3 regions of the Pseudomonas sp. VD-NE ins genome follow, and region 2 is predicted to be linked to each of the others. Evidence: predicted binding sites of a transcription regulator. Region 2 holds the regulator's gene; each other region holds the start of a gene.

Region 1 (10,649 bases), 2.8 Mb from region 2:
GTCGAGCTGGTTGACTTCGATTTCGTAGCGGCCTTCCGTTTGACTGGTAGCCAGATAGTCTTCTACGGTGAACTCAAGAAAGCCCTGAGTGACGCCGATAAGCATGTCAGGCAAGGTAACCGCATCAGCAATGGCAGGGCTGCCAGCGAAAAAGCAGCAAATGGCGGACGCTACACAAAGCCCTCTGCGGAGGGGAGATGTCAGGCGTCGAAAAAATGTCGTTTGAGCGTTCATACGAGTTAAAAAGCAAGCGCCGTGCCGTTTAGCAATGAATGTGCGTCGCAACAACACTTGGCGTTGGTGTAGGAGTCTGGGCATGGCTGGTGTAATGGATTCGGTGAACCAGCGCACGCAACTGGTAGGGCAGAATCGCCTGGAGCTGTTGTTGTTCCGTCTCGACGGTCAGCAGCTCTATGGAATCAACGTGTTCAAGGTGCGGGAAGTGTTGCAGTGCCCGTCGCTGACGTTGATGCCCAAGTCCAGTCCTGTCGTGTGCGGGGTGGCAAATATCCGGGGGGCGACCATTCCGATCCTTGATCTGGCAATGGCCACCGGTTCTGGAGCGTTGAAGGACAAGAACAACCCGTTTGTGATCATCACGGAGTACAACACCAAGACCCAGGGTTTCCTGGTCCGCTCGGTGGAGCGCATCGTCAACATGAACTGGGAAGAGATTCATCCACCGCCCAAGGGCACGGGTCGCGATCATTACCTGACCGCTGTGACTCGGGTGGACAATCAGTTAGTCGAAATCATCGACGTCGAGAAAGTGCTGGCGGAAGTTGCGCCGACACCGGAAGCGATTTCGGTGGGCGTGGTCGATGTCGAGACCCAGACCAAGGCACTGTCGTTGCGTGTCTTGACGGTCGATGACTCATCGGTAGCGCGCAAGCAGGTCACACGTTGCCTGCAGACGATTGGCGTCGAAGTGATCGCGCTGAACGACGGCAAGCAAGCGCTGGATTACCTGCGCAAGCTGGTCGACGAAGGCAAAAAGCCGGAAGAAGAGTTTCTGATGATGATCTCCGACATCGAGATGCCGGAGATGGACGGATACACTTTGACGGCCGAGATTCGCGCTGACCCGCGCATGCAAAAGCTTCATATCATCCTGCATACTTCGTTGTCCGGGGTATTCAATCAGGCGATGGTCAAGAAAGTCGGTGCTGATGACTTTCTGGCCAAATTCCGTCCTGATGACCTGGCATCCCGGGTAGTCGACCGGATCAAAGCAGCAGATATCAGCTAGGGGCGTTTTGTCCCTGGCGGTCAACACGATTTAAGAGGCGGCATCATTGTCTACGGGTAATTTGGATTTCGAACAGTTCCGGGTCTTCCTGGAAAAAGCCTGTGGCATTTTGCTCGGTGAAAACAAGCAGTACCTGGTCTCGAGCCGTCTCAACAAACTGATGGAGCAGCAAGGCATCAAATCCCTGGGTGAGCTGGTTCAGCGCATCCAGACCCAGCCGCGCAGCGGTTTGCGCGAGCAGGTGGTCGATGCCATGACGACCAACGAAACCCTGTGGTTTCGTGACACCTATCCGTTTGAAGTCTTGAAGAACAAGGTGCTGCCTGAAGCGATCAAGGCCAGCCCCAACCAGCGCCTGCGGATCTGGTCAGCGGCGTGCTCGTCGGGCCAGGAACCGTACTCGCTGTCGATGTCGATCGACGAGTTCGAGCGCAGCAACCTTGGCCAGTTGAAGATGGGTGTGCAGATCGTTGCCACCGATCTGTCCGGCCTTATGCTGACCAACTGCAAAACCGGCGAGTACGACAGCCTGGCCATCGGTCGCGGTTTGTCGCCGGAACGTCTGCAGCGTTACTTCGACCCGAAAGGGCCGGGGCGCTGGGTGATCAAGGCGCCGATCAAGAACCGCGTGGAGTTCCGCTCGTTCAACCTGCTCGACAGCTATGCCGCGCTGGGCAAGTTCGACATCGTGTTCTGCCGCAACGTGTTGATCTACTTCTCTGCCGAAGTGAAGAAAGACATCCTGTTGCGCATTCACAGCACCTTGAAGCCGGGCGGTTATCTGTTCCTTGGCGCGTCCGAAGCGCTGAACGGTTTGCCGGACCATTACCAGATGGTGCAGTGCAGCCCGGGGATCATTTACCAGGCGAAGTGATTGCATCGGCAACACAAAAAACGGCAGGCCCGCAAAGGCCTGCCGTTTTTTTTGCCCGAATGATTTCCCACGAACACCACAACTCCTTGTGGGAGCGAGCCTGCTCGCGAAAGGGGTCTGTCAGTAACACAGTTGGCGACTGACACACCGCTTTCGCGAGCAGGCTCGGTCCCACAGGGATCTGCGCTGACCTGGCAAGGACGGCAAGCGGCAGAAAAGCGGCATCCGGCGGAAACCGGTTGCCGCTTTTCTGGCATTGCCGCTTTGCCGACTTCCGGCAAAGCCCCGGTTTATGGGGGGGTTGTGGCTTGGCACGGCGCTTGCTAAAGCTCAGTTACGAAAAACCGGTCACCTGAAGGTTCCCGACATGAGCATCAGCTTCGATAAAGCGCTCGGCATTCACGAAAAGGCATTGGGCTTCCGCGCCCAGCGTGCCGAAGTGCTGGCCAACAACATCGCCAACGCCGACACCCCGAACTACAAGGCGCGGGATCTGGACTTCTCCAAAGTGCTTGAAGCACAGACCCAGAAAAACGCCAACGGCACCATCGCCCTGAACATGACCAACAGCCGTCACATCGAAGCTGAAGGCCTGGGCAACGGCGACGAATCGCTGATGTATCGCACGCCGATGCAACCTTCGATCGACCAGAACACCGTGGACGCCCAACTGGAACAGTCGAACTACGCGGAAAACGCCGTCGGCTTCCAGGCCAGCTTCACCCTGCTCAACAGCAAATTCAAAGGGCTGGTATCAGCCCTGCGCGGAGAGTAATCCATGTCCCTGTCCAGCGTTTTCAACATTGCCGGCAGCGGCATGAGCGCACAGACCACGCGTTTGAACACCGTGGCCTCGAACATCGCCAACGCCGAAACCGTCTCGTCGAGCATCGACCAGACCTATCGCGCCCGTCACCCGGTGTTCGCCACCATGTTCCAGGGCGGCCAGAACAGCGGCAGCAACTCGCTGTTCCAGAGCCAGGACGCGGCCGGTCAGGGCGTACAGGTGCTCGGTGTGGTCGAAGACCAGAGCAACCTCGAAGCGCGCTACGAGCCGAATCATCCGGCGGCTGATGCCAAAGGCTATGTCTACTACCCGAATGTCAACGTGGTGGAAGAAATGGCCGACATGATTTCCGCGAGCCGTTCGTTCCAGACCAACGCCGAAATGATGAACACCGCCAAAACCATGATGCAGAAAGTACTGACCCTCGGTCAGTAATAAGGGGCGACTGCCATGAGTGTTACCGATACCACCAGCACCCCTAGTCTGAAAGACGTACTGGCTAACTCGTCGAAGACCAGCAGCACGACGACGGGCGGCATCGCTTCGGCGACCAACAGTGCCACCGGCGGTCAAGCGCTGGGCAAGGACGCGTTCCTGCAATTGCTGGTTACCCAGCTGAAAAACCAGAACCCGCTCGACCCGCAGGACAACAGCGCATTCGTTGCGCAGTTGGCGCAGTTCAGCAGCCTCGAAGGCATCACCACGCTCAACAGCACCGTGAGCGGCCTGGCCGGCAACTACAACTCGTCGCAAGCGCTGCAGGCTTCGTCGCTGGTCGGTCGCAACGTCATCGTGCAGACCAACACCGCGCAGCTCGACGACCCGAGCAAAGGCCTGACCGGTTCGGTGAACCTGTCGACGTCCATTGCTGAAGGTACCGTGACCATCACCGACAGCAGCGGCAAGGCGGTTCGCACCATCGATCTGGGCAGTCGCGCCGCTGGCAGTGCCAGCTTCACCTGGGACGGCAAGGACACGTCCGGCACCCTCGTGCCGACCGGTACCTACACCTTCAAGGCGAGCGCACCGATCAACGGCACCGCGACCGATCTGGCGACTTACCTGCCGGCAACGGTCAACAGCGTGACGATCAGCCAGACCGGCGGTGAGCTGATGCTCAACCTCGCTGGCAAGGGCTCCGTTGCCCTGTCCAAAGTACAAACCATTGGTATATAGAGCCGACTAACCGGCAACAAAGGAGTGGAATATGTCTTTCAATATCGGCCTTAGCGGTCTCTATGCAGCCAACAAACAACTGGACGTGACGGGCAACAACATCGCCAACGTCGCGACCGCCGGTTTCAAATCGTCCCGCGCAGAATTCGAAGACGTTTACTCGGCAACCCGTCTGGGCACCGGCAGCAAAGTCATCGGCAACGGTGTGCGCCTGGCCAACGTTTCCCAGCAGTTCACCCAGGGTGACATCAACAACACCGGCAACGTGTTGGACATGGGCATCAACGGTTCCGGCTTCTTCACCATGAGCAACAACGGCTCGATTTCCTACACCCGTGCCGGTACTTTCAAAGTCGACGACGCCGGTTTCATCACCAACACCGACTACACCTCGCGCCTGCAAGGTTACGCTGTGGATTCCAGCGGCAAGATCATCAAGGGCGTGTTGACCGACCTTAAGATCGACACCTCGAACCTGGCGCCGAAGTCCACGTCGGCCGTGGCTTCGAGCATCAACCTGAACTCATCGGCAAAGGTGATCGTTGATACGGGCGCCACCGCTGTCAAGTTCGACCCGTCCAAGGTCGAGACTTACACCGAGTCGTTCAGCACCCCGATCTATGACACCCAGGGCAACAAGCACAACATGGATCAGTATGTTGTGAAGACGGGCGAAAACACCTGGAAGGTGTATACGCTGGTCGATGGGCGTAACCCGGACGCGACCGGTAGTAATCCGGTGACTGTCCCACCCACTGCTTCGACTCTGACGTTCGACAGTTCCGGCAAGCTGCTTCAGGTCAGCACTCCTGCCCCTGTTGCAGGTGATCCTGCGGTGATCAGCAGCGATCTGACACTGAAAAACTGGGTGCCGGGCACCGTGACCAATGGCAACTTCACGCCTAACGGCGCGGCTGCCAACCCGAATGGCGTGACCGTTTCCCTGGCCAAGACCACTCAGTACAACGCGGATACCTCGCGTACGATCCCGACTCAGGATGGTTACGCCACTGGCCAGATCACCAACCTGACCATCGACGGTACCGGTACGCTGTTCGCCAACTTCAGCAACAACCAGAACAAGGCGATCGGCCAGGTTGCACTGGCCAGCTTCACCAACGAACAAGGTCTGCAAGCCGTGGGCGGCACCAGCTGGAAGGAAACCTTCGCTTCGGGTATCCCGGGTTATGACGCGCCGGAAACCGGCACACTGGGTTCCATCCAGTCGAACTCGCTGGAAGAGTCGAACGTGAACCTGACCAATGAGCTGGTGGACCTGATCAAGGGCCAGAGCAACTATCAGGCGAACGCGAAGACCATTTCCACTCAGAGCACCATCATGCAGACCATCATTCAGATGACCTGATTCTGGTTTGAGTCGTACCCAGGAGCCCCTCGTTTCGAGGGGCTTTTTTGTGGGCGTGGTAAGGGGATGGACGGTAGTTCTGCGGAACAGTTGTGCCGGAAGTATTCACTCTGCCTCCGTTCTCCTGGACACTCAGGGTTGTCAGATACGACGGGCGTGAGAGGGAAGGGCTTTTTCTCTCGGGCAAAAGAAAACCCCCGACACACCAGAAGTCTGTCGGGGGTTTCTTTTGCCTGGAGCGTATCAGGCGTCTCGCAACGCCTGAGTCAGCTCAGCTTATTGGCAAGCTTCGCAATCCGGCTCGTCGATCGCGCAAGCCTTTGGCACTGGAGCAGGACCGGCAGGTGCTGCCAGAACCGAATCGTCGCCGTGGTTGCCGCCGCTGGATACAGCGTTCAGCTTGCCGGTGTTGATGGTCGACTTCTCGGTGCTGGTCGCGGCCAGGGCACGGAGGTAGTAAGTGGTTTTCAGACCACGGTACCAGGCCATGCGGTAGGTCACGTCGAGCTTCTTGCCCGATGCGCCAGCGATGTACAGGTTCAGCGACTGGGCCTGGTCGATCCACTTCTGACGACGGCTGGCGGCGTCAACGATCCACTTGGTGTCCACTTCGAACGCGGTCGCGTAGAGCTCTTTGAGTTCTTGCGGGATGCGCTCGATCTGCTGAACCGAACCGTCGTAGTACTTCAGGTCGTTGATCATGACCGAGTCCCACAGGCCGCGAGCCTTGAGGTCGCGAACCAGGTACGGGTTGATCACGGTGAATTCGCCCGACAGGTTCGATTTCACATAGAGGTTCTGGTAGGTCGGTTCGATCGACTGCGATACGCCAGTGATGTTGGCGATGGTCGCGGTCGGTGCGATGGCCATGATGTTGGAGTTACGAATACCTTTCTGTACACGGGCGCGAACCGGTGCCCAGTCGAGGGTTTCGTTCAGGTCGACATCGATGTACTTCTGGCCACGTTGCTCGATCAGGATCTGTTGCGAATCCAGCGGCAGGATACCTTTGGACCACAGCGAACCCTGGAACGTCTCGTACGCGCCACGCTCGTCAGCCAGGTCGCAGGACGCCTGGATCGCGTAGTAGCTGACCGCTTCCATCGACTTGTCGGCGAACTCGACGGCAGCGTCGGAACCGTAAGGGATGTGCTGCAGGTACAAAGCGTCCTGGAAGCCCATGATGCCCAGACCGACCGGACGGTGCTTGAAGTTGGAGTTCTTCGCTTGCGGCACCGAGTAGTAGTTGATGTCGATCACGTTATCGAGCATGCGCACGGCGGTGTTTACGGTGCGTTCCAGCTTGGCGGTGTCCAGCTTGCCATCCACGATGTGGTTCGGCAGGTTGATCGAGCCCAGGTTGCAAACGGCGATCTCGTCCTTGTTGGTGTTCAAGGTGATCTCGGTGCACAGGTTCGAGCTGTGAACCACGCCGACGTGCTGCTGCGGGCTGCGCAGGTTGCACGGGTCTTTGAAAGTCAGCCATGGGTGGCCGGTTTCAAACAGCATGGAGAGCATTTTGCGCCACAGGTCTTTGGCCTGGATGGTCTTGAACAGTTTGACCTTGCCTGGGTATTCGGTCAGGGCTTCGTAGTACTCGTAGCGCTCTTCGAAGGCTTTACCGGTCAGGTCGTGCAGGTCCGGCACTTCGGATGGCGAGAACAGGGTCCACTTGCCGTCATCGAAGACACGCTTCATGAACAGGTCAGGGATCCAGTTGGCGGTGTTCATGTCGTGGGTACGACGACGATCATCACCGGTGTTCTTGCGCAGTTCGATGAACTCTTCGATGTCCATGTGCCAGGTTTCCAGGTAGGCACACACAGCGCCTTTGCGCTTGCCACCCTGGTTAACGGCGACGGCGGTGTCGTTCACCACTTTGAGGAACGGAACCACGCCTTGCGACTTGCCGTTGGTGCCCTTGATGTACGAACCCAGTGCACGCACCGGCGTCCAGTCGTTGCCCAGACCGCCAGCAAATTTCGACAACATGGCGTTGTCGTGGATCGCGTGGTAGATGCCCGACAGGTCATCCGGCACGGTGGTCAGGTAGCAGCTCGACAGTTGTGGACGCAGGGTACCGGCGTTGAACAGGGTCGGGGTCGACGACATGTAGTCGAAGGACGACAGCAGGTTGTAGAACTCGATCGCACGGTCTTCTTTCTGCTTCTCTTCGATCGCCAGGCCCATGGCCACGCGCATGAAGAAGATCTGCGGCAGTTCGAAACGCACGCCATCCTTGTGGATGAAGTAACGGTCGTACAGGGTTTGCAGGCCCAGGTAGGTGAATTGCTGATCACGCTCGTGGTTGATCGCCTTGCCCAGTTTTTCCAGGTCGAAGGAGGCCAGCACAGGGTTCAGCAGTTCGAACTCGATACCTTTGGCGATGTAAGCCGGCAGTGCCTTGGCGTACAGGTCGGCCATTTCGTGGTGAGTGGCGCTTTCGGCCACACCGAGGAAGCCCAGGCCTTCGGCACGCAGGGTGTCCATCAGCAGGCGGGCGGTCACGAACGAGTAGTTCGGCTCGCGCTCGACCAGCGTACGCGCGGTCATTACCAGCGCGGTGTTGACGTCGGTCAGGGCTACGCCGTCGTAGAGGTTTTTCAGGGTTTCGCGCTGGATCAGGTCGCCGTCGACTTCTTCCAGACCTTCGCACGCTTCGGTAACGATGGTGTTCAGGCGGCCCATGTCCAGCGGCGCCAAGCTACCGTCAGCACGGGTGATGCGGATCGACGGGTGAGCGTTGACCGCTTCTTCGACCGGAGCGTGGGCAGCGCGCTCTTTCGAACGGCCGTCGCGGTAGATCACGTAGTCGCGCGCGACTTTCTGCTCGCCAGCACGCATCAGGGCCAGTTCGACCTGGTCCTGGATTTCTTCGATGTGGATGGTGCCACCCGACGGCATGCGACGCTTGAAGGTTGCGGTGACTTGTTCGGTCAGGCGCGCAACGGTGTCGTGGATTCGCGACGAAGCGGCAGCGGTGCCGCCTTCAACTGCGAGGAACGCTTTGGTGATAGCGACGGTGATCTTGTCATCGGTGTAAGGAACGACAGTGCCATTACGCTTGATCACGCGCAGTTGGCCAGGCGCGGTGGCTGCCAGATCCGAATTCGAATCGGCGGCCTGCGGCAAGGTGCCCTGCGGGTTCTCGCGAGTTGTGTCGGTTTGCATGGGGGGTGATCTCCACATTCTCTATGTTTGTTTGGGCACCATCATGGTGCTCACCGTTCTGGTCCGAAGCACTACAACCGACGGGCGTCGGGCATAACAACTTCGGACCAGTAGGAAAAAGGCTAATGACGCCGCATCCTTGCCGAAGTTTTTGGCTGCGAGCCAGGGCTCGAGCCGGATTCCTTCCTGGGTGACAGTAATGACTGCAACACCCGTACCGTTCCGGTCGTTTCCAACCTGAAAAACGATGCCATCCGCAAGTGCGGTTTGGGCTTTGAAAAACTTGCTTGGTTCAACCGGAAACCGGCAATAAATCGCTTGAGTTTCAGGCCTGAAATGTGGTTGGGCGTTTAAGCGGAAAACCCTATATGTAGGGTCTCTCCTTGCGCCGTGCTACAAGATAATGCGTTTCACGGGTGCTTGCAACGTACTAGCTGTGGATAAACCTGTGCGTAAATTGTGTAAGAAATCCGGAATTCGCGTGTAGGCCGCGACCCTGCTGAGCTAGACCGTCTGTCACTGTTTTTTCACCGGGAAAAACGCTTCAGCGGATTTTTAAGGGCGCGAACCCTATCACAAAAAACCGCCTTGTCCGAACGCATTTACCGACTTGTGTTCTGGCTGTACGCCGTTTATACAATCGGCCGATGCGCAGGCATTCTTATCCTCCTCAAACATGACAAAAACACGAGAGGATTCCTGTAGGAGCTGCCGAAGGCTGCGATCTTTTGATCTTGAAAAAAACAAAATCAAAAGATCGCAGCCTCGTTTCACTCGACAGCTCCTACAGGGGATCGTGTGTATTGGGGCAATCGTCTTCCTTTATCAATAACAATAGAAAGCAGAGGTCACTGGTGGAGCAACAAGCCTTTCAGGTATTGATCGTCGAGGATGACCAGCGACTGGCCGAACTGACGCGCGACTACCTGCAAGCCAATGGACTGCGCGTGGACATCGAAGGCAACGGTGCGCTGGCGGCGGCGCGGATCATCAAGGAGCAGCCGGATCTGGTGATTCTCGACCTGATGCTGCCGGGCGAAGATGGCCTGAGCATCTGCCGCAAGGTGCGCAATCAGTATGACGGGCCGATTCTGATGCTCACCGCGCGCACCGACGATGCCGATCAGATCCACGGGCTCGACCTTGGTGCCGACGATTACGTATGCAAACCGGTGCGCCCGCGTCTGTTGCTGGCGCGAATCCAGGCGTTACTGCGACGTAGCGACACACCTGAGCCGGTCGCAGAGAAATCCCGCCGTCTGCAATTCGGCCCGCTGGTGGTCGACAACGCGTTGCGCGAGGCGTGGCTGAGCGACAACGGCATCGAGCTGACCAGCGCCGAATTCGATCTGCTTTGGCTGTTGGTGGCCAACGCCGGGCGGATTCTGTCGCGCGAAGAAATCTTCACCGCACTGCGCGGCATCGGCTATGACGGTCAGGACCGTTCCATCGACGTGCGCATCTCGCGCATCCGCCCGAAAATCGGCGACGACCCCGACCACCCACGTCTGATCAAGACCATTCGCAGCAAAGGTTATCTGTTCGTTCCCGAAGCCTGCGTAGATCTGCCGCTGTGAACTCGATCTTCCTGCGCATCTACGGCGGCATGTGCGCAGCGCTGATTCTGGTGGCAGTGCTTGGTGTGCTGGCGCTGAATCTGCTCAATACCGTGCGCAGCGAGCAGTATCGCGAGCGGCTGGCCCACGGCACGTTCTCGCTGATGGCCGACAACCTGCAACCGATGAACGAAACCGAGCGCCATCGGGCGTTGCTGGTGTGGGAGCGTTTGCTGGGCATTCCGCTGGCGCTGAAGAAGTTTGCCGAGACCGATCTTGATCTGTCCCAGCGTACCCGCGTGCAACGGGGGCAGGCGTTGGTCGAGCAGACCGGGCCGCACGCGGCGAAGGTTTATCGGATGGTCAGCGATACAGAGCAGCTTGTGCTGGTGGGGGAAGTGCAGCAGATCAGCGAGCAACTGGCCCGCGCGACCATTTATCTGCTGGCCGATGAACTGGTGCGCGTGCCG
Region 2 (10,649 bases):
AACTGGTCCCGATGCGATTCGTGAGACCGTTGCTGCGGCCCTGGCCATCGCTAAACACACTTCCGAAGACGAAGCCTCGGGTTTGGCCGATGCGGCGTTGATGGCCAAGGAACAGCATGATTTCGACCTGTTCCACGAATGGGACATCACGCCGGAGCAGGCCATCGAGAAGGCCTTGCTTTGTGAAGCCGCAGCATTCGACGCCGATGCGCGGATCAAGAACGCCGATGGCACGACGCTGAGCACTCATCAGGGCTGCCGTGTGTACGGCAACAGCCACGGTTTCATCGGTGGCTATGCCTCGACACGGCACAGCCTGAGTTGCGTGATGATCGCTGAGGCTGATGGCCAGATGCAGCGTGATTACTGGTATGACGTGAGCCGACAGGGCGAATTGCTGGCCGATCCGGTGAGTATCGGTCAGCGTGCTGCGCAGCGGGCGGCGAGTCGTCTGGGCGCGCGCCCGGTGCCGACCTGCGAGGTGCCGGTGCTGTTCTCCGCAGAGCTGGCGGGCGGTCTGTTTGGCAGTTTCCTTTCGGCGGTGTCCGGCGGCAGTCTGTATCGCAAGTCATCCTTCCTTGAAGGCACTCTGGGGCAGAAGCTGTTCCCGGAATGGCTGACCATCGATGAGCGTCCGCACCTGATGCGCGCAATGGGCAGTGCTTCGTACGACGGTGATGGTCTGGCGACGTATGCCAAACCGTTCGTCGAAAAGGGCGAATTGGTCTCGTACATTCTCGGCACGTACTCCGGACGCAAACTGGGCATGCCGAGCACTGCCAACGCTGGCGGCGTACACAACCTGTTCGTCACCCACGGCGACGAAGACCAGGCAGCGCTGTTGAAGCGCATGGGTCGTGGCTTGTTGGTCACCGAATTGATGGGCCATGGCTTGAACATGGTCACCGGCGACTATTCGCGCGGGGCGGCGGGTTTCTGGGTCGAGAATGGAGAAATCCAGTTCGCGGTGCAGGAAGTCACCATCGCCGGCAACATGCGTGACATGTTCAAGCAGATCGTTGCGGTGGGTAATGATCTGGAACTGCGCAGCAACATTCGCACCGGCTCGGTGTTGATCGAACGGATGACCGTCGCAGGCAGCTAAGCTCACCCGCCACACAAAAAAGGCGCGCCACCCCATCGGGTGGCGCGCTTTTTTAATTGGCTCCATACAAAACCCTGTGGGAGCGAGCCTGCTCGCGAAAGCGATTTAACAGCCGACCGCAGTGGTGACTGATACGACGCCTTCGCGAGCAGGCTCGCTCCCACCCTGAAATCTGCATAGTTCGGCGCTCTTGTTTTGGTTCTCATTATCATCTAATAATAAATCTCATTATCGGATGAGCCCCGGACCATGAGTTCTGCCTTGCACGAGCAGCCGTATCTCGAAAGCTGGCGCTGGATGAGTCGCCAGATCCGTTGCGCGATGGATCCCGACGAACCGCGCCTGATCGAACACTATCTGGCCGAAGGCCGGTATCTGGCTTGTTGTACGGCAACTTCTCCCTGGACCATCGCTGAAACCTCCTTCCGTTTGCTGCTCGACACCGCCACCGACATCGCGCTGCCGTGGCATTGGCGCAGCGTCTGTCTCGATCAAGCCTGGCGCCCGCTGCGTGAAATGGAGCGCCTGTCCCTGTGCAAATGCCGGCTCAACCGCTGGCAACGCTACACCTGGCAGCTCGCCACTTGCGAACTGCTTCCCTCGATTCCTCTTATTGAACTGGTGCAAGGATTTTCAGATGACCAAGACACGTATTGAGCGCGACAGCATGGGCGAACTGCAGGTGCCGGTGGACGCTCTCTACGGCGCGCAGACCCAGCGCGCAGTGGACAACTTCCCGATCAGCGGCAAACCGATGCCGACGCAATTCATTCGCGCATTGATCCTCGCCAAAGCCGCCGCAGCCCGCGCCAACGTCGAACTCAACCAAATCACTGCCGCTCAGGGCAAAGCCATCAACGACGCCGCGCAAGGTTTGCTCGAAGGCGATTTCATGCAGCATTTCCCGGTGGATATCTTCCAGACCGGTTCCGGCACCAGTTCCAACATGAACGCCAACGAAGTGATTGCCACCCTCGCCAGCCGTTTGCTCGGCGAGCCGGTCAACGCCAACGATCACGTCAACTGCGGCCAGAGCAGCAACGACATCATCCCGACCACCATCCACGTCAGCGCTGCGCTGGCCCTGCACGAACAACTGCTGCCGGCGCTGCTGCACCTGGTGCAAGTCATCGAGCAAAAAGCCGGGCAGGTGCATCACCACGTCAAAACCGGCCGCACGCATTTGATGGATGCGATGCCGGTGCGCATGAGCCAGGTACTCAATGGCTGGGCGCAGCAGCTCAAAGCCAACATCGCGCATTTGCAGGATTTGCTGCCGAGCCTGCAATCGCTGGCGCAGGGCGGCACGGCGGTCGGCACCGGGATCAACGCGCATCCTGAGTTCGCCGCACGTTTCAGTCGTCAGTTGAGCCAGTTGAGCGACGTGCAATTCACCCCGGGCAAGGATCTGTTTGCGCTGATCGGCTCGCAAGACACCGCCGTCGCCGTCTCCGGCCAGCTCAAGGCCACCGCTGTGTCGCTGATGAAAATCGCCAACGACCTGCGCTGGATGAACTCCGGCCCGCTCGCCGGTCTCGGTGAAATCGAACTGGAGGCGCTGCAACCAGGCTCGTCGATCATGCCGGGCAAGGTCAATCCAGTGATTCCGGAAGCCACCGCCATGGTCGCTGCGCAAGTGATCGGCAACGATTCGGTGATCACAATCGCTGGCCAGTCGGGCAATTTCGAACTCAATGTGATGCTGCCGATCATCGCCCAGAACCTGCTGAGCAGCATCGAGCTGCTGGCCAATTCCAGTCGGCTGCTCGGCGACAAAGCCATCGCCAGTTTCAAGGTCAACGAATCGCGCTTGAAAGAAGCGTTGTCGCGCAACCCGATTCTGGTCACCGCGCTCAACCCGATCATCGGATACCAGAAAGCCGCCGAAATCGCCAAGCAGGCCTACAAGGAAGGGCGTGCGGTGATCGACGTTGCCCTGGAACACACCGACCTGTCACGCAGCCAACTGGAAGAGTTGCTCAATCCCGAGAAGCTCACCGCCGGCGGCGTGTAAATCCCGCAACCGCTTTGGAGGCTCACCATGGAGCACTGGAAACGCACGATCGAACGGGCCAATCGCTGCTTCATGCTCGGCGAATTGATCGACGCCCGTGAGGCTTACCTGCAAGCCCTGGCCCTGGCGCAAGTGTTATTCGAACGCTGGGCGGATGCCGACGAAGCGGTGGCGGCCTGCGTCATTTCTCACCACAACCTGGCGGATCTGCACTTGCGCCTGAACCAGCCGGAGGAGAGCGCCGAATACCTCTGCGCGATCCATCAACGACTGTTGCAGACCATGCAGGACGAACGTCAGCGCCTGGCATTGCGTGAAGCGGCGCTGCGCCAGAGCAGCAAGACCTACGTTGAATTGCTGAATTTCATCAGTGAACACGGCGAATACCCGCGCACCCAGCGCCTGCTGCACCCGGATACCGGCAATGCGCGCCGCGCGCCTGCCCCTCATCACCATGGAGTCCATTGAAATGGCTTTTACCTTGCCTGCCTTGCCTTACGCCTACGACGCCCTCGAGCCGCATATCGATGCGCAGACCATGGAAATTCACTACACCAAGCATCACCAGACGTACATCAACAACCTCAACGCGGCGGTAGAAGGCACTGAATACGCCGAATGGCCGGTGGAAAAACTCGTCGCCAGCGTTAAGGACCTGCCGGAAAAACTCCGTGCGGCAGTGATCAATCAGGGCGGCGGTCATGCCAACCACTCGCTGTTCTGGGAAGTGATGGTACCGAGCGGCGGCGGCAAACCGGACGGCGCGTTGGCCAAGGCCATCGATGAGCAACTGGGCGGCCTCGACAGCTTCAAGGAAGCCTTCACCAAAGCCGCGCTTACCCGCTTCGGCAGCGGATGGGCCTGGCTCAGCGTGACCCCGGAAAAGAAACTGGTGGTGGAAAGCAGCGGCAACCAGGACAGCCCGTTGATGAACGGCAATACGCCGATTCTCGGTCTCGACGTCTGGGAGCATGCCTACTACTTGCGTTATCAGAACCGTCGCCCGGAATACATCAACGCGTTTTACAACGTAATCAATTGGCCTGAAGTGGCTGCGCGCTATCAGGCCGCACTGGTTTAAGTCTTCTATAAAAACAATCCAAGGCTGACTATGGGCACTGAGACACTGGCGATCGGAAGTGGGCGTATGTTTCGTTACGCAGTGGGATCGCTATTGCTGTTGGCGGGCATGACCTTGCTGGTCGCCCACGGACTGGAATGGCTGAATCTGGAACCGAGGCTGTTGCGGGCGTTGCAGGGTGGCGCGATCTGCGCGCTTGGCACTGCGCTTGGCGCTGTGCCGGTGCTGGTGATTCGACGCATGCCGCAGGCGCTCAGCGATACCTTGCTGGGTTTTGGCGCCGGGGTGATGCTGGCAGCGACGGCGTTTTCGCTGATCGTGCCGGGCATTGCCGCCGCGCAAGGCCTCGGTCTGACTGCGTGGGGCTCCAGTGGCCTGATCTGCTTCGGCATCATGCTCGGCGCTTTCGGGCTGTATCTGGTCGATCGCAAAGTTTCCGGCGCGTCCCCGGAAATGCTCGTCGGCACAGTCGAGCATCCGGTGATTCCGCCACGGATCTGGCTGTTCGTGTTCGCCATCATTGCCCATAACATCCCGGAAGGCATGGCCGTCGGCGTTTCCGCCGGTGGCGGCATGCCGGATGCGGACAGTCTGGCCATGGGCATCGCTTTGCAGGATGTACCGGAAGGTCTGGTGATTGCGCTGGTATTGGCCGGGGCAGGGATGTCACGGGTCAAGGCATTCCTGATCGGTGCGGTGTCAGGCCTGGTCGAGCCGGTGTTTGCGTTGCTGTGTGCGTGGCTGGTCGGTCTGGCGCAGGTATTGTTGCCATTAGGTCTGGCACTGGCGGCGGGGGCGATGTTGCTGGTGGTGACTCACGAGGTCATCCCGGAATCACGGCGCCATGGTCATGACAAACTGGCCAGTCTTGGCCTGTTGATCGGGTTTTGTCTGATGATGGTGATGGATACCGCATTAGGTTGAAGATCAAAAGATCGCAGCCTTCGGCAGCTCCTACATTGGAATGCGTTCACTGTAGGAGCTGCCGCAGGCTGCGATCTTTTGATGTTGGCTGTCAGCCACCTTCGTCGAAATAGTTGTTGATCAACGCCACCAGCGCATCCAGCGCTTCCTGTTCCTGATGCCCTTCAGTACTCAGATAGATTTTGGTGCCCTTGCCAGCCGCCAGCATCATCATTGCCATGATGCTTTTGCCATCAACCGTGGTCTCCGGTGTGCGGCCCACTCTGATCGAGCAATCCGGATACTGCCCGGCCACCCCGACAAACTTGGCCGATGCGCGGGCATGCAGGCCCAGCTTGTTGATGATTTCGATTTCCAGAGCAGGCATCGCGGTGTGAATCCTTTAAGTGAGGTCGCGGTGGCGAACCTGGACGTTCTTCAGGGTTTTCTGCAGGGCCTGACCCAGACGTTCGGTCAGGTAGACGGAGCGGTGATGCCCGCCGGTGCAGCCAATGGCAATGGTGACGTAGGCGCGGTTGCTCGCAGCGAAGCGCGGCAGCCACTTGTGCAGGTAGGCGAAAATGTCCTGGAACATTTCTTCGACCTCCGGCTGCGCCGCCAGGTATTCAGCCACCGGCGCATCGAGACCCGATTGCGCGCGCAGTTCCGGCTTCCAGTACGGATTGGGCAGGCAGCGCACATCGAACACCAGATCCGCATCCACCGGCATCCCGCGCTTGAAGCCGAAGGACTCGACCAGAAATGCGGTCCCCGGCTCCGGCTGGTTCAGCAGGCGCAGCTTGATCGAGTCGCGCAGCTGATACAGGTTCAGATTGGTGGTGTTGATCTTCAGGTCCGCGAGATCGGCAATCGGGCCGAGCAGGGCGGTTTCATCCTGGATCGCCTCGGCCAGCGAGCGGTTGGCATTGCTCAGCGGATGGCGACGGCGGGTTTCGGAAAAACGCTTGAGCAGGGTTTCTTCGTCGGCATCCAGATACAGTACGTCGCACTGGATGTGCTTGCTGCGGACATCTTCAAGCAGTTCGGGAAAGCGCGTCAGGTGGCTCGGCAGGTTGCGCGCATCGATCGATACGGCCACCAGCGGCTGCGCCAGTTCAGTGTGAATCAGCGCACGTTCGGCCAGTTCCGGCAGCAAGCCTGCCGGCAGGTTGTCGATGCAGTAGTAACCGTTGTCCTCAAGGACATCCAGTGCGGTACTTTTACCCGAGCCGGAACGGCCACTGACAATGATCAAGCGCATGATTAGTGCCCGTTCTGCTCGTCCAGGACAACCTGATACAAGGCTTCGTTGCTCGCAGCGCTGCGCAGTTTATCGCGCACGTCCTTGCGATCGAGCATGCTGGCGATCTGACGCAGCAACTCCAGGTGCGCATCGGTGGCGGCTTCCGGGACCAGCAAAACGAACAGCAGGTCAACCGGAGCGCCATCAATGGCGTCGAAATCGATTGGCGTATCAAGGTGCATCAAGGCACTGATAGGCGACTGGCACCCCTTGAGACGGCAGTGAGGAATGGCGATGCCGTTGCCAAAACCGGTGGAACCGAGTTTTTCACGGGCAATCAACGCCTCGAAGACATCTTGCATCTCCAGAGCCGGCACTTCGCGGGCGATCAGGTTGGCAATTTGTTCGAGGGCTTTCTTTTTACTGCCGCCCGGCACGTTCACGAGGGAACGGCCGGGGGTCAGGATACTTTCAAGTCGGATCATGGGGTGGGGGGTTATCGACCGGTAGCGCCCTGGAGCAGGCTCTGGGTCTTTTCCTTATGCTTTTTGAGTTGTTTATCCAGCTTGTCGGTCAAGGCGTCGATCGCCGCGTACATATCGGTATGTTCCGCGTTGGCGACCACTTCGCTGCCGGGTATATGCAAGGTGGCTTCGATTTTCTGCTTCAGCTTTTCGACGCACATCGTGACTTGCACGTTGGTGATCTTGTCGAAATGGCGCTCTAATCGTTGAAGTTTCTCATTGATGTAGTCGCGCAGAGGTTCGGTCACTTCCAGTTGGTGTCCACTGATGTTGACTTGCATACAGCTTCTCCTTCGTTGCCAGTGCATAAAGCGGCAGGCTGGATAGCCTGCCACTGGAACGCTGTAACGTGGCTTACATCAACCGCTTGCGTTCGCTCGAAGGCGCGATCCCTAAGGATTCGCGGTACTTGGCGACGGTGCGGCGAGCCACCTGAATGCCTTGTGCCTCCAGTAAACCAGCGATCTTGCTGTCACTCAACGGCTTTTTCTGATTTTCCGCGGCAACCAGTTTTTTGATGATCGCGCGGATCGCCGTAGACGAGCATTCGCCGCCTTCGGAGGTGCTGACGTGGCTGGAGAAAAAGTATTTCAGTTCATAAATACCGCGTGGGGTATGCATGAACTTTTGCGTGGTCACCCGGGAAATTGTTGATTCGTGCATGCCGACCGCCTCAGCGATGTCGTGCAGGACCAACGGCTTCATGGCTTCGTCGCCGTACTCCAGAAAACCGCGCTGATGCTCGACGATCTGGGTGGCTACTTTCATCAATGTTTCGTTGCGGCTCTGCAGGCTCTTGATGAACCAGCGGGCTTCCTGCAACTGATTGCGCATGAAGGTGTTGTCGGCGCTGGTGTCGGCGCGACGGACGAAACCGGCGTACTGCGCGTTGACCCGTAGGCGTGGCACCGACTCCTGATTGAGTTCGACCAGCCAGCGCTCGTTGTCCTTGCGCACGATAACGTCGGGGACAACGTACTCGGCTTCGGTGGATTCGATTTGCGAACCCGGACGTGGATTAAGGCTCTGCACCAACTCGATGACCTGGCGCAACTCGTCTTCCTTGAGCTTCATGCGTCGCATCAGCTGGCTGTAGTCGCGGCCGCCCAGCAGGTCGATGTAATCGCTGACCAGACGCTTGGCTTCAGCCAGCCAAGGCGTCTTGGCTGGTAGCTGGCGTAATTGCAGCAGCAGGCATTCGCCGAGATTGCGCGCGCCGATGCCGGCCGGTTCGAACTGCTGAATGCGGTGCAGGACGGCTTCGATTTCGTCCAGCTCAATGTCCAGCTCAGGATCGAACGCCTCGAGGATCTCTTCGAGGGTTTCGTCCAGGTAGCCCTGATTGTTGATGCAGTCGATCAGGGTCACGGCGATCAGGCGATCGGTGTCGGACATCGGTGCGAGGTTCAATTGCCACAGCAGATGGCTTTGCAGGCTTTCGCCAGCGGAGGTGCGGGTGGTGAAGTCCCACTCATCGTCATCGCTGCTCGGCAGGCTGCTGGCGCTGGTCTGGTAGACGTCTTCCCAGGCCGTGTCGACCGGAAGCTCATTGGGGATGCGCTCGTTCCATTCGCCGTCCTCGAGGTTGTCCACCGTCGGGGCGGTCTCCTGGTAGGAAGGTTCCTGGATCTCGGTGTTGGGCTTCTGTTCGGCGTTGTCGGCCAGGGGATCGGAATTGTCGAAGTCGTCGCCTTCTTCCTGGCGTTCGAGCATCGGATTGGATTCCAGAGCCTCCTGGATTTCCTGTTGCAGATCCAGGGTCGACAATTGGAGCAGGCGGATGGCCTGTTGCAGCTGCGGTGTCATCGTCAGCTGCTGGCCCATTCTCAAGACTAGCGATGGTTTCATGGCAGGGGCTTAACACCTTATTCGCCGGCGCTATGCGCCATCCACTACAGGGCGCCGAAGCGCCAAACTTAAGCAAATTATATGCCTGAAACTGAAGTGTTTGCCTAGAGCGCTGTAACAATTAAAGCGTATTAAATCCTGCTTGAATCGATACAGCGCCCCGGCGGCGCACCGGGTACTGTTGCGCTTACAGGCGGAACTCGTGGCCCAGATACACTTCCTTGACCAGATCGTTGGCCAGGATGGTTTCTGCATCGCCTTCGGCAATCAACTGACCGTCGTTGACGATGTAAGCGGTTTCGCAGATATCCAGCGTCTCACGGACGTTGTGGTCGGTGATCAATACACCGATGCCCTTGGCCTTGAGGTGGTGGATGATCTGCTTGATGTCGCCAACCGAAATCGGGTCGACACCGGCGAACGGTTCGTCGAGCAGGATGAATTTCGGTGCAGTCGCCAGAGCGCGGGCGATTTCCACCCGGCGGCGTTCGCCACCGGACAGGCTCATGCCGAGGTTGTCGCGAATGTGGCTGATGTGGAATTCCTGCAGCAGGCTTTCCAGCTCCTTGCGACGGCCGGCCTTGTCGAGCTCCTGGCGGGTCTCGAGGATGGCCATGATGTTATCGGCCACCGACAGTTTGCGGAAGATCGACGCTTCTTGCGGCAGATAGCCGATACCGGCCTTGGCGCGACCGTGCATCGGCTGGTGGCTGACGTCCAGATCGTCGATCAGCACACGGCCCTGATCGGCCTGTACCAGGCCGACGATCATGTAGAAGCACGTGGTCTTGCCGGCGCCGTTTGGCCCGAGCAGGCCGACGATCTGGCCGCTGTCGATCGATAGGCTGACGTCACGCACGACCTGGCGGCTTTTATAGGCCTTGGCCAGGTGCTGAGCTTTCAGAGTTGCCATTACTGGGTTTTCTCGTCGGTTTTCTTCTTCGGCTGGATCACCATATCGATGCGCGGACGCGCTTCGGTGACCTTGCTGCCGGTAGCGCGACCGGCGCTGGCCAGTTTCTTCACGGTGTCATAGACGATTTTCTCGCCTTGAGTCGTGTTGTTGTCCTTGTCGACAACCTTGGCCTTGTCGATCAGCACAACGCGGTTCTGCGCGGCGTGGTACTGGATCGTCACGCCCCAGCCCTGTACAGGCTTGGTGTCGCCAGCGGTCTGCAGTTGTTCGAAGTAGGCAAGGTTGCCCACCGAAGTCACCACGTCAATATCGCCGGCCGGGGTGCGGGTGATGGTCACGGTATTGCCGGTCACCTTCATCGAGCCCTGAGTGATGATCACGTCACCCTTATAGGTGGCGATGCCGTTCTTGTCATCCAGCTGGGCGTCGTCGGCCTGAATGCGGATAGGTTGCTGCTGATCGTTCGGCAGAGCCCAGGCGCTCACGCTTCCCAGTGCTGCGCCCAGACTGAGCAAAATAGGGAGGGTTTTAACGAGCCTCATACTGTCCTCTTACGTTCGATAGCAGGTGTATCCTGCTTTCCTTCAGGTACGCTTTCATTCCAACGCCAGTCGATACACCGCCAGCGCCGTCGATTCTAACGGGTTGCTCGGTCTGCGCATATTGCTCCTGCGGGAACACGGTCATGCGCGTGGAGGTCACCAACAGATCGCGGTTCTGCTCATCGGTGCGCTTGATGCGTACCGAATCGATCAATTCGACTTGTGTGCCACCCGAATTCACTTCGCCACGCTCACTGGTCACGTGCCATGGAAACTCCGTTCCGCGGTACATGTTCAGGTCGGGCTTGGTGACCAGAGTGATATCGGTTGCCTTGACGTGCTCGGCCTTGTCGGAAGTCATTTCGTACTGCACTTTGCCGTCCGGCAAATATTGCAGGGTATGCGTGTTGGTTGCATACCAGTCGATAGGCGTTTCGACCGAGCTCACCGGTGGCTTGTCGAGGAAGCGTTCC
Region 3 (10,649 bases), 1.0 Mb from region 2:
TCGCAAAGCCACGCCACTCAAGGCCTTGCAAGGCATGGTCTGGGCCCAGGGTTATCACGCCGGACAGTTGAAGGGGCATGTTTATCCGGACGCCGTTGAAGCGCTGCGACGCTGGCATGCGGCCGGTTATCAACTGTTTGTGTACTCGTCGGGGTCGATTCAGGCGCAGAAACTGATTTTCGGCTGCTCGGAGGCGGGGGATCTGACGCCACTGTTCAGCGGCTATTTCGACACGACTTCGGGGCCTAAGCGTGAGGCGCAGTCGTACACCAATATTCAGCAAGCCATTGGCGTCGCGCCCGAGGAAATTCTATTCCTCTCAGACATCGTCGAGGAACTCGACGCCGCGCAAGCAGCCGGTCTGCAAACCTGCGGCCTGGCCCGCGAAGGCGGCGAGCTGGGCAGCCACATCACCGTCGACACCTTCACCGGAATAGAACCCGAAGCTTTCTGATCCACACAATCCCTGTAGGAGCTGCGGAACGCTGCGATCTTTTGATCCTGATCTTCAAAAACAAGATCAAAAGATCGCAGCGTTCCGCAGCTCCTACAAAAAGTTAGCGATCGCAGTAAAGATCGCGCACAAAAAAAACAGGCCGTGAAGCGAGAGCTCCACGGCCTGTTTTGTTTAAAGCGGTTTAAGCGTTACAGCGAGTGATAAGTCGGCAGGGCAAAACGCTGCTGGCTCTGCAGCATGGCAATTTGCGGCAGTTCACTGGCTTGTTCAGCCAGGTCGCGGCGAATGGCACTGATCGCCCACGACAGTTGGTCGCCGGCATGCAGTTGTTGATAAGTCAGTGCGCGTTTAAACACTTTGCCGTCGCTGCTACGCAGAGTCAGCAGGATCCCGCCATCGGGACGTGGCGCAGTGGTGACGTCGAAGTTGGAGAACAGGGAGGTAAATTTTTCTTGGATCAGGCTCATGTCTTTCAGCTCCGTATGCACTTGAATGGCAAGCATGCAGAGGAGGTTGCAGCGATTGTGCCAGCATTTGAAAATAATAAATCCCTTTAAAATCAATAACTTATAAATTTAGAAAATTTCAGGCGTCGTGCAAACTGCATGAATGGCCATCGTGCATCCTGCATTTTGCGGGATCGTTGTCCAATCCACGGAACCAATCGCCAACCCGGTGATCACCGCAGCCGCCGGTCGATCCGCGGATACAAAACATTGCAAAAACCGCGTGTACACCGTGAGAAGCGCTGACGTATTTTCGATCTCGACCCACGCTCGCACGCGTCGGTTGCTTCAAGCCAAAGCCCGAAAAATAAAAACATCGACCTGCACGTCAAGGTCGAACGGGGAGCTTCCATGAGTCACGCGCCAAGCGACACGATTACCTGGGGCATGATGCTCCGCAAACTGCCGATGATTGCCAAAGCCATCCCACGGGTGGTCAAGGGCATGAAGGTGGCCAATGTCACGGATCCGACCCAAAGCTGTGGCCTTGGCTGGACGTTCGAGCAAGCGACGCTGCGCAACCCCGAAGGGCCGGCGTTATTGCAGGGCGATGTGCGGCTGACCTATGCGCAGGTCAACCAGTGGGCCAACCGCATCGCTCACTATCTGAACGGGCAGGGCATCGGCAAGGGCGACGTGGTCGCGGTGTTTATCGAAAACCGCCCGGAATTGCTAGTGACCATTCTGGCGCTGGCCAAGGTCGGTGCGGTCAGCGCGCTGCTCAATACCTCACAGACTCGCGACACGCTGATCCACAGCGTGAATCTGGTGGCGCCGGTGGCGATTGTCGTGGGTGAAGAACTGCTTCCCGCTTTTGCAGCGATTCGTGATCAAGTGACGATTACCGCGCCGCGCACCTGGTTTGTCGCCGATCAGGACACCTATAGCCATCCGGGCATCGCGCCCGAAGGTTACGTCAATCTGATCAGCGCCAGTGCCGACGCCTACAGCGAAAATCCGCCGAGCAGCCAGCAGATCTTTTTCGACGATCCGTGTTTCTACATTTACACCTCAGGCACCACCGGCCTGCCCAAGGCTGGAGTGTTCAAGCACGGGCGCTGGATGCGCAGCTCCGCCAGTTTCGGCATGATCGCCCTGAACATGAGCGCCGACGATGTCGTTTATTGCACTTTGCCGCTGTACCACGCCACAGGTTTGTGTGTGTGCTGGGGCTCGGCAGTCAACGGCGCCTCGGGCTTCGCGATCCGCCGCAAGTTCAGCGCCAGTCAGTTCTGGAATGACGTGCGCCGCTATCGCGCGACGACCATCGGTTACGTCGGCGAACTGTGCCGTTATCTGGTCGATCAACCGGCCTGCGCCGACGACAGCCGCCACGATGTGCGCAAGATGATCGGCAACGGTTTGCGCCCGGGCGCCTGGGCCGAATTCAAGACCCGTTTCGCTGTCGAGCACATCTGTGAACTGTATGCGGCGAGCGACGGCAATATCGGTTTTACCAACATTCTCAACTTCGACAACACCATTGGTTTTTCCCTGATGGCCTGGGAATTGGTGGCCTACGACCATGACAGCGGTGAACCGGTCCGCAGCCCTGACGGTTTCATGCGCAAGGTCGGCAAAGGCGAGCAGGGCTTGCTGCTGGCGCGGATCGACGAGAAGGCGCCGCTGGACGGCTACACCGATCCGCAGAAAACCGCCAAGGTCGTACTGCACGACGTATTTAGCAAAGGCGATCGCTTTTTCAACACCGGCGACCTGCTGCGCGATATCGGTTTTGGCCACGCACAATTTGTTGATCGCCTCGGCGACACCTATCGCTGGAAGGGCGAAAACGTCTCGACCACTGAGGTCGAAAACCTTTTACTGCAACATCCGCACATCTCCGAGGCGGTGGCTTATGGCGTGGAGATCCGCAATACCAACGGCCGCGCCGGCATGGCGGCGATTACCCCGGCGGAATCCCTCGCGACGCTGGATTTCGCCGAGTTGCTGAGCTTTGCCCGGGAGCGCATGCCAGCCTATGCCGTGCCGTTGTTCCTGCGAGTGAAGGTCAAAATGGAAACTACAGGCACCTTCAAATACCAGAAAACCCGACTGAAGAATGAAGGCTTCGACCCCGGCCAGACCAGCGATGACCCGATTTACGCCTGGCTGCCTGGCACGCAGACTTACGTGCGGGTCACCGACGAAGTGTTCGCGGAAATTCATCAGGGCAAGCATCGTTATTGAATCTGGCTATGGCGCGACTTGAGAAAAAGGGGGTGACAGCCAGCGTCTCGCTCTGGAAACTGTCGGCTTTCCGATTGACCGAAAGTGGAGTTGCCCCATGTCCGACCAAAGCCGCCAGATGACCCCTGAAGAAGCTGCCGAATTCACCGAGCAGGTTTTCAACAAGGCGCGCGACGGTGATGCCGAGATGCTTGATCGCCTGGTCACCGCCGGTTTGCCGGTCAACCTGAAAAACAGCAAGGGTGACACGCTGCTGATGCTGGCCAGCTACTACGGCCATGTCGATGCGGTGAACGTACTGCTCAAACACAAGGCCGATCCGGAAATGCGCAATGGCAACGGCCAGAGCCCGATTGCCGGTGCTGCGTTCAAGGGCGATCTGGCGGTGGTCAAGGCGCTGGTCGAGGCGGGCGCCGAGATCGAAGGCTCGTCGTTTGATGGGCGTACGGCGCTGATGATGGCAGCGATGTTCAACCGTGTTGAAATCGTCGACTACCTGATCAGCAAGGGTGCCAACGCGCAAGCCAAGGACGCCAATGGCGTGACGGCGCTGGACGCTGCACGGACGATGGGCGCGGTTGATACCACTGCGCAGCTGGAAAAGCTGTCGGGCTGAAATCCCTTCTGATGGACTGTGGCGAAGGGGAGAATGCGCTATCCTTCGCGCCCTCGAAATTCACCTTCGCCACAGGATCCGCCCTCATGAAAGCCGCACTCGTCGAACTCATCAGCAAAATCAGCTCCGGCTGCATGGGCGAGGACGAGATCCTGAAAGTCGCCGACGAAGCGGCACAGGCCTACGCCGATGCCGATGCTTTTCTGGCAGCCAACCCCGACATCAACTACGACGATACCTTCCCGATCCCGCTGGGCGAGTGGGTCGTGGTCGGCAGCCTGCCGGAAACCGTGCTGTTCCAGGCTGACACTTACGTCGACCTGTTCGCGCAGATCGTTGCCTCTTTTGGCCCGGGCGTTGATTTCAACCTCAAACCCAAGCAACTGGCCAAGACCGAAGCCCTGACTGCGCTCAATCGCATACAGGTGCAGATGAGCAGCATGAACAAGGAAAACGGCGGCTACACGCTGATGAACTTCAGCCAACTGCTCGACGACGAATTGCAAATGGTGTTGGTCTTCGGCAACGACGTGCCTCGGGTGCTGGAACTGTGCGCCGAAGTCGGCATCGCCGCCGCGCCATCGCTCGAAGCCCTGAAGATCGCCGTTCACGTCTGAGCGCAATTGCAATAAAAGGGAACCCTGCGCGCGACCGTCTATCCTAAAAGTGCATGCCACTATTCTGGAGCGACACCATGGGTTCCACGTTCAACGGTCTGATTGGCCTGATCATCCTTGCCCTCGACATCTGGGCCATCATCAATGTGCTGAAAAGCGGTGCCACCACCGGGATGAAAATCGTCTGGGTGCTGCTGATCATCCTCCTGCCGGTGCTGGGCCTGATCATCTGGGCGATTGCCGGACCGCGCGGCAACGTCAGAATCTAGCCGCAAACTTCGTGAGCGACCCAAAACCTGTGGGAGCTGGCTTGCCAGCGATAGGATCACTGCGGTGTCACTGACAAACCGAGTTGACCCTATCGCTGGCAAGCCAGCTCCCACAGGGATTGCGGGTTGTCGATGAAGTGAGGTTCGACCTGTCATCTTCGGCAACGTAGAATGCGCGCCTTTCCCGGGCAATCGTCCCCACGATTGGCGCCCGCGCATTCATCGGAGCACTTGACCATGACCGTCACCAAAACCAGCGAGTACCTGGAAACCCTCTACGAAGGCTACGGCCAGCGTTTTCGCATGGAAAAACTGCTGCACGAAGTGCGCACCGAACACCAGCACCTGGTGATTTTCCAGAACCCGCGCATGGGTCGTGTAATGGCGCTGGACGGCGTGATCCAGACCACCGAAGCCGACGAATTCATCTACCACGAAATGCTCACTCACGTGCCGATCCTCGCTCACGGCAGCGCCAAGCGCGTGCTGATCATCGGCGGTGGTGACGGCGGCATGCTGCGCGAAGTGACTAAGCACGCCGGCGTCGAGCACATCACCATGGTCGAGATCGACGGCACCGTGGTCGACATGTGTAAAGAGTTCCTGCCGAACCACTCCAGCGGCGCCTACGACGATCCGCGTCTGAACCTGGTGATCGACGATGGCATGCGTTTCGTCGCCACCACCACGGAAAAATTCGACGTGATCATCTCCGACTCCACTGACCCGATCGGCCCGGGCGAAGTGTTGTTCTCGGAGAACTTCTATCAGGCCTGCCATCGCTGCCTGAACGAAGGCGGCATTCTGGTGACCCAGAACGGCACGCCGTTCATGCAGATCGACGAAGTGAAAACCACCGCCGGGCGTCTGAACAGCCTGTTCCCGGACTGGCACTTCTATCAAGCGGCAGTGCCGACCTACATCGGCGGTTCGATGACCTTCGCCTGGGGCTCGACCAACCCGGCCTACCGCAAGCTGAGCCGTGAAATCCTGCAACAGCGCTTCATCGGCAGCGGCATCGTCACCCGTTACTACAACCCGGAAATCCACATTGGCGCGTTCGCCTTGCCGCAGTACGTGCTGCAGGCGATCAACAAGCCAAGCAACGACTAAAGAACACTGCAATATCCCTGTGGGAGCGAGCCTGCTAGCGAAATCGGACTGTTGATCGTTCCCACGCTCTGCGTGGGAATGTAGCCGGGGATGCTCTGCGTCCCAAAAGATCGCAGCCTTCGGCAACTCCTACCATAGATGTCGTTTTTTTCATCTGCGCCCGCTGTAATCCTTTTGAACCAACTTTCGGCGTACACAGTCGAGATAGGTGTAAGCCCATTTGCGGGTTTGATCGAGGAGGCACCGATGCAAAAGTGGAAAGTCACTTTCGTGGACGATCATGGTGAAATTGTCGATGAGGTGTTCGAGCGCGCGGAATGCCCCAGCGATGATGAGGCCGCTCGATTGATCAAGGCACGGCTTCTGCCCGTCGCCGCCGAACTGGACCTGAATGATCTGGAAGGGCGTACCGCCGATGCCGGGGTGAAAAGCCTGAAAACCCAGAACAGCATCGAAATCCGCAGCATCACTCCAATCTGAAAATCTTCCTTCATCCGAAGCAACCAGGCCTTGGCAGCAGCTCTATCTTGGGGCTACTCTGCAAGCGAGATCAGCGAACGGATCGCTAAGGTCTGGTCTTGTCAGCTACATGCTTGTTCCCGCGTGCAACCACGTTGCCGTCGTACTTTGGCCTAAGGCCCGGGGCGGGAATACGGAAAGTCTATCCATCTATGCGAGGGGGACGATTCATGAGCACAGCCTATCAAGAAGACATCAGCAGCAATGTTCTGCGCCGCATGAAAGAAGGCGGTTTCGATTTTTCCCGGTTCCATCCCATCGAGTTCTACGCGATTTTCCCGGACGAGGAGCGGGCGCGCAGGGCGGCAGGCAAATTTCGCGGTGAATCCATCAATGCCCAGGTCAGCGTGCGTGATGACGGTGCGTGGGCGCTGGAATTAAGCAAAGTGATGTACGCGACATATGACGATATCGGTGACTTCGAGCAGGGATTCTCTGCCGTGGTTGAACCTCTGGGCGGTATTATCGAAGGCTGGGGCGTGAAGCAGGAGGTGCGCAATCGCCACCGTTTGAACTGATCTCAGGTTATTTGATTACCAACGGCTGACCTCTGGGTTGGCCGTTGCCATTTTTAAAGATCAAAAGATCGCAGCCTTCGGCAGCTCCTACACAGATTCATGTAGGAGCTGCCGAAGGCTGCGATCTTTTGCTTTTGCTTTCAAAACATTTCCAAAAGGCAAAAAAAAGCCACCGGAGAGGGTGGCTAAAAGGGAAGACCGATAAGGAGAGGAAACCGGTCAGGGTTACAGCGGGGCGGGCTGCGAGGGCAGTCCAGGTCAGTTGAGCTGGCGACTTCGCGGCGCTGTGCGCGGGGAAGTTTTGCAGCGAATGCGCGGATTATCCGCAAGCAGCGCCGGGCAGTGAAATCAACTCTGACTATGCTGGTGATAGGCGATGCAGTGCGTCGCAATGAAGCGGGGGCAATCCGGTTGGGGCATTTGCCGCACAGGAATGGTGCGGTGCCTGCGGCGTGTATTTCCAACCGATTGAAATCAAAGCGTTTATGCCGATGGCACGGGCCTTGCGAAGGCCTGTATGTCCGGGTGACAAGGAGTACGGCATGATCCGCACCTATTTTGATGAGATGTACGATGCCGGCGGCCAGGTTCGCCCGCATTATCGGGAGTTCGCCCGCTGGCTGGCCGACACGCCTGACGAACTGCTGGCCCAACGGCGACGCGAGGCTGACTTGCTGTTCCATCGCGCCGGCATCACCTTCACGCTCTATGGGGACGAGCAGGGCACCGAGCGCCTGATTCCTTTCGACACCATCCCGCGCAGTATTCCCGCCAGTGAATGGCGGATCGTCGAGCGCGGCTGTATTCAGCGGGTCAAGGCGCTGAACATGTTCCTCGCCGACCTCTATCACGAGCAGCGCATTATCAAGGCCGGAATCATTCCAGCTGAACAGGTATTGGCCAACGAGCAATATCAGTTGGCGATGCAGGGCCTGGATCTGCACCGCGATATCTATTCGCACATCTCCGGCGTCGATCTGGTGCGCGATGGCGACGGCACCTATTACGTGCTCGAAGACAACCTGCGCACACCGAGCGGCGTGAGCTACATGCTCGAAGACCGCAAGATGATGATGCGCCTGTTCCCGGAGCTGTTCGCCGCCCAGCGCATTGCGCCGATCGATCACTACCCGAACCTGTTGCTCGATACCCTGAAAAGCTCAAGTCCGATCGACGACCCGAGTGTGGTGGTGCTGACGCCGGGTCGCTTCAACAGTGCATTCTTCGAACACGCGTTTCTGGCGCGGGAAATGGGCGTGGAACTGGTCGAAGGCGCAGATCTGTTCGTGCGTGACGACAAGGTGTTCATGCGCACCACCGACGGCCCGAAAGCGGTGGACGTGATTTACCGCCGCCTCGACGACGCGTTCCTCGATCCGCTGGCGTTCAACCCCGACTCGATGCTCGGTGTGCCGGGGCTGCTCTCGTCTTATCGCTCGGGCAACGTCGTGTTGGCCAATGCCATCGGCACCGGCGTGGCGGACGACAAATCGGTGTATCCGTTTGTCACCGACATGATCCGTTTCTACCTCGACGAAGAGCCGATCCTGAAGAACGTGCCGACCTGGCAATGCCGCAACCCGTCTGAACTTTCCCATGTGCTGGCCAATCTTCCGGATCTGGTGGTCAAGGAAACCCAGGGTTCCGGCGGTTACGGCATGTTGGTGGGGCCGGCATCGACGAAAGCGGAAATCGATGCCTTCCGCGAGCGGATCAAAGCCAAGCCCCACGCATACATCGCGCAACCCACATTGTCGCTGTCGACCTGTCCGACCTTTGTCGAAAACGGCATCGCGCCGCGCCATATCGACTTGCGTCCGTTTGTCTTGTCCGGGCGCGAAACCCGCGTGGTGCCCGGCGGTTTGACCCGCGTCGCATTGCGTGAAGGCTCCCTGGTGGTGAATTCCTCTCAGGGTGGCGGAACCAAGGACACCTGGGTGGTCGAGGATTGAAGGAAGCTTGCCATGTTAAGTAGAACTGCCTCGGATCTGTATTGGATGTCGCGTTACCTGGAGCGGGCGGAAAACCTCGCACGGATGCTCGACATCAGTTATTCGCTGTCGCTGATGCCGCAGGACGGTCGCGGCGATGGTTTGCACGAATTGGCCATGCCGCTGTTGATCACCGGCACCCTCGACGATTATCTGGAACGTCACGGCGCGCTACATGCTGAACGCCTGCTGCACTTTTTCGCTCTCGATGCGGCCAACCCGGCGAGCATCTACAGCTGCCTCGGCGCGGCGCGGGCCAGTGCCCACGCCGTGCGCGGGCGCATCACGGCGGACATGTGGGAAAACATCAATTCGACGTGGCTGGAGATTCGCGGGATCGCCGAACAGGGCCTTAGTCGCTATGGCATGAGCCGTTTCTGCGAATGGATCAAGGAGCGTTCGCACCTGTTTCGTGGTGCGTCCTACGGCACGATCATGCGCAACGATGCATTTCGCTTTATTCGCCTAGGCACCTTCATTGAGCGTGCGGACAACACACTGCGGTTACTCGATGCCCGCTATGAAATGGCTGGCGACCAAGCTGAAGCGGTCAGTGATGGCACCGCCCACGCCTATTACCAATGGAGTGCGTTGCTAAGAGCCTTGTCGTCGTTTGAGGCCTACACCGAAATCTATCGCGATGCGCCCGGCGCCCGGCATGTCGCCGAGCTGCTCTTGTTGCGCGCCGATGTGCCCCGCTCGCTGCGGGCCTGCACCGAAGAGATCGATCAGATTCTCGCGCAGTTGCCCGGCGCCAACGGCCGACCGGCGCAGCGTCTGGCGGCAGAGATGGACGCGCGCCTGCGCTACACCGGCATCAACGAAATTCTCGAGGAAGGCCTGCACGCGTGGCTGACCGAATTCATCCCGCTGGTGCGCCAGTTGGGCAACGCCATTCACAGTTCCTACCTGGAGGCTGCATGAGACTTTCCATAAGCCACGAGACCACCTATCACTACGAAGATCAGGTGCGGGCGAGCATCCAGTACCTGCGGCTGACACCTCACGACAGCGAGCGTCAGCACGTGTTGAGCTGGCAGCTCGATTTGCCGCGCCCGGTGCGCGCGCAACTCGATCCGTTCGGCAATATCCTGCACGTGCTGACCATGGATGAACCGCACGAGGCGATCATCATCGGTGCGCGAGGTCAGGTTGATATCGATGAGCTCCGCGAGGCCGAGCATGAGAGCCAGTCGGCGCTGCCGTTCCTGCGCTTTACCCGGTTGACCGAGGCGGATGAGGCGTTGCGCGCGTTTGCCGAGAGGTCCTGCAAACAGCGGCGGGATCGCACGGCGTTGATTGATTTGATGCACGGTTTGAATCAGCACATGACTTACACGCCGGGTTCCACCGAGGTCGATACCAGCGCCGCTGAGGCCTTCGCCGGGCGTGCGGGTGTTTGCCAGGATCATGCTCACGCATTTCTGGCATGCGCACGCAGCCTCGGGATTCCGTCGCGTTATGTATCAGGGTATTTGTACAGCGAAGATTGCGAGCATCTGGCCAGTCACGCCTGGGCCGAAGCGTGGCTGGATGACGCTTGGTACAGCTTTGACGTAACCAATCAACTGGCGCGGCCGGAGCGGCACCTGAAACTGGCGGTGGGCCTGGATTATCTGGATGCCTGCCCGGTGCGCGGCATGCGTCGGGGCGGTGGGTGTGAGCAGATGCACGCGAAAGTGTTCGTCTCGCCGACCCCCGTGATCTCCGTCCAGCAACAATAGATTCGGGATACCCCTATCGCTGGCAAGCCAGCTCCCACAGGATGACCGCTGATTCGAACTCTGCGCATACCCTGTGGGAGCTGGCTTGCCAGCGAAGTGGCCAGTCATAACACTCTAAGGCTTACGGCT

What was found. Region 2 encodes sigma-54, which starts transcription at its own class of promoters, with help from an activator protein. Its sites were predicted from a motif close to ANTGGCATNNANNTTGCTNT; they were not measured.
Region 1: flgB (flagellar basal body rod protein FlgB) is a predicted target of sigma-54. The motif match lies at 2,431-2,450, and genes of this name have one in related genera.
Region 3: RMV17_RS09020 (circularly permuted type 2 ATP-grasp protein) is a predicted target of sigma-54. The motif match lies at 7,296-7,315, and genes of this name have one in related genera.

What each region holds. Positions count from the first base shown of each region.
Region 1 covers NZ_CP134772.1:4,946,745-4,957,393, reverse strand. The annotation lists gene flgA (flagellar basal body P-ring formation chaperone FlgA) at 1-234, opposite strand, end outside; gene RMV17_RS22100 (chemotaxis protein CheV) at 317-1,249, shown strand; gene cheR (protein-glutamate O-methyltransferase CheR) at 1,296-2,123, shown strand; gene flgB (flagellar basal body rod protein FlgB) at 2,491-2,898, shown strand; gene flgC (flagellar basal body rod protein FlgC) at 2,902-3,345, shown strand; gene flgD (flagellar hook assembly protein FlgD) at 3,361-4,086, shown strand; gene flgE (flagellar hook protein FlgE) at 4,118-5,452, shown strand; gene RMV17_RS22070 (ribonucleoside-diphosphate reductase subunit alpha) at 5,729-8,623, opposite strand; gene RMV17_RS22065 (response regulator) at 9,478-10,200, shown strand; gene RMV17_RS22060 (ATP-binding protein) at 10,197-10,649, shown strand, end outside.
Region 2 covers NZ_CP134772.1:1,034,407-1,045,055, forward strand. The annotation lists gene pmbA (metalloprotease PmbA) at 1-1,105, shown strand, start outside; gene RMV17_RS04335 (FagA protein) at 1,355-1,762, shown strand; gene RMV17_RS04340 (class II fumarate hydratase) at 1,743-3,119, shown strand; gene RMV17_RS04345 (hypothetical protein) at 3,147-3,587, shown strand; gene RMV17_RS04350 (superoxide dismutase) at 3,589-4,200, shown strand; gene RMV17_RS04355 (ZIP family metal transporter) at 4,231-5,124, shown strand; gene RMV17_RS04360 (HPr family phosphocarrier protein) at 5,216-5,491, opposite strand; gene rapZ (RNase adapter RapZ) at 5,507-6,364, opposite strand; gene ptsN (PTS IIA-like nitrogen regulatory protein PtsN) at 6,367-6,831, opposite strand; gene hpf (ribosome hibernation-promoting factor, HPF/YfiA family) at 6,843-7,151, opposite strand; gene RMV17_RS04380 (RNA polymerase factor sigma-54) at 7,225-8,718, opposite strand; gene lptB (LPS export ABC transporter ATP-binding protein) at 8,906-9,631, opposite strand; gene lptA (lipopolysaccharide transport periplasmic protein LptA) at 9,631-10,176, opposite strand; gene lptC (LPS export ABC transporter periplasmic protein LptC) at 10,163-10,649, opposite strand, start outside.
Region 3 covers NZ_CP134772.1:2,037,074-2,047,722, forward strand. The annotation lists gene mtnC (acireductone synthase) at 1-454, shown strand, start outside; gene RMV17_RS08980 (DUF3509 domain-containing protein) at 646-924, opposite strand; gene RMV17_RS08985 (long-chain-acyl-CoA synthetase) at 1,315-3,153, shown strand; gene RMV17_RS08990 (ankyrin repeat domain-containing protein) at 3,251-3,769, shown strand; gene RMV17_RS08995 (hypothetical protein) at 3,856-4,386, shown strand; gene RMV17_RS09000 (PLDc N-terminal domain-containing protein) at 4,464-4,655, shown strand; gene speE (polyamine aminopropyltransferase) at 4,893-5,768, shown strand; gene RMV17_RS09010 (hypothetical protein) at 6,015-6,248, shown strand; gene RMV17_RS09015 (ribonuclease E inhibitor RraB) at 6,458-6,805, shown strand; gene RMV17_RS09020 (circularly permuted type 2 ATP-grasp protein) at 7,348-8,757, shown strand; gene RMV17_RS09025 (alpha-E domain-containing protein) at 8,770-9,720, shown strand; gene RMV17_RS09030 (transglutaminase family protein) at 9,717-10,520, shown strand; gene RMV17_RS09035 (cytochrome c) at 10,642-10,649, opposite strand, start outside.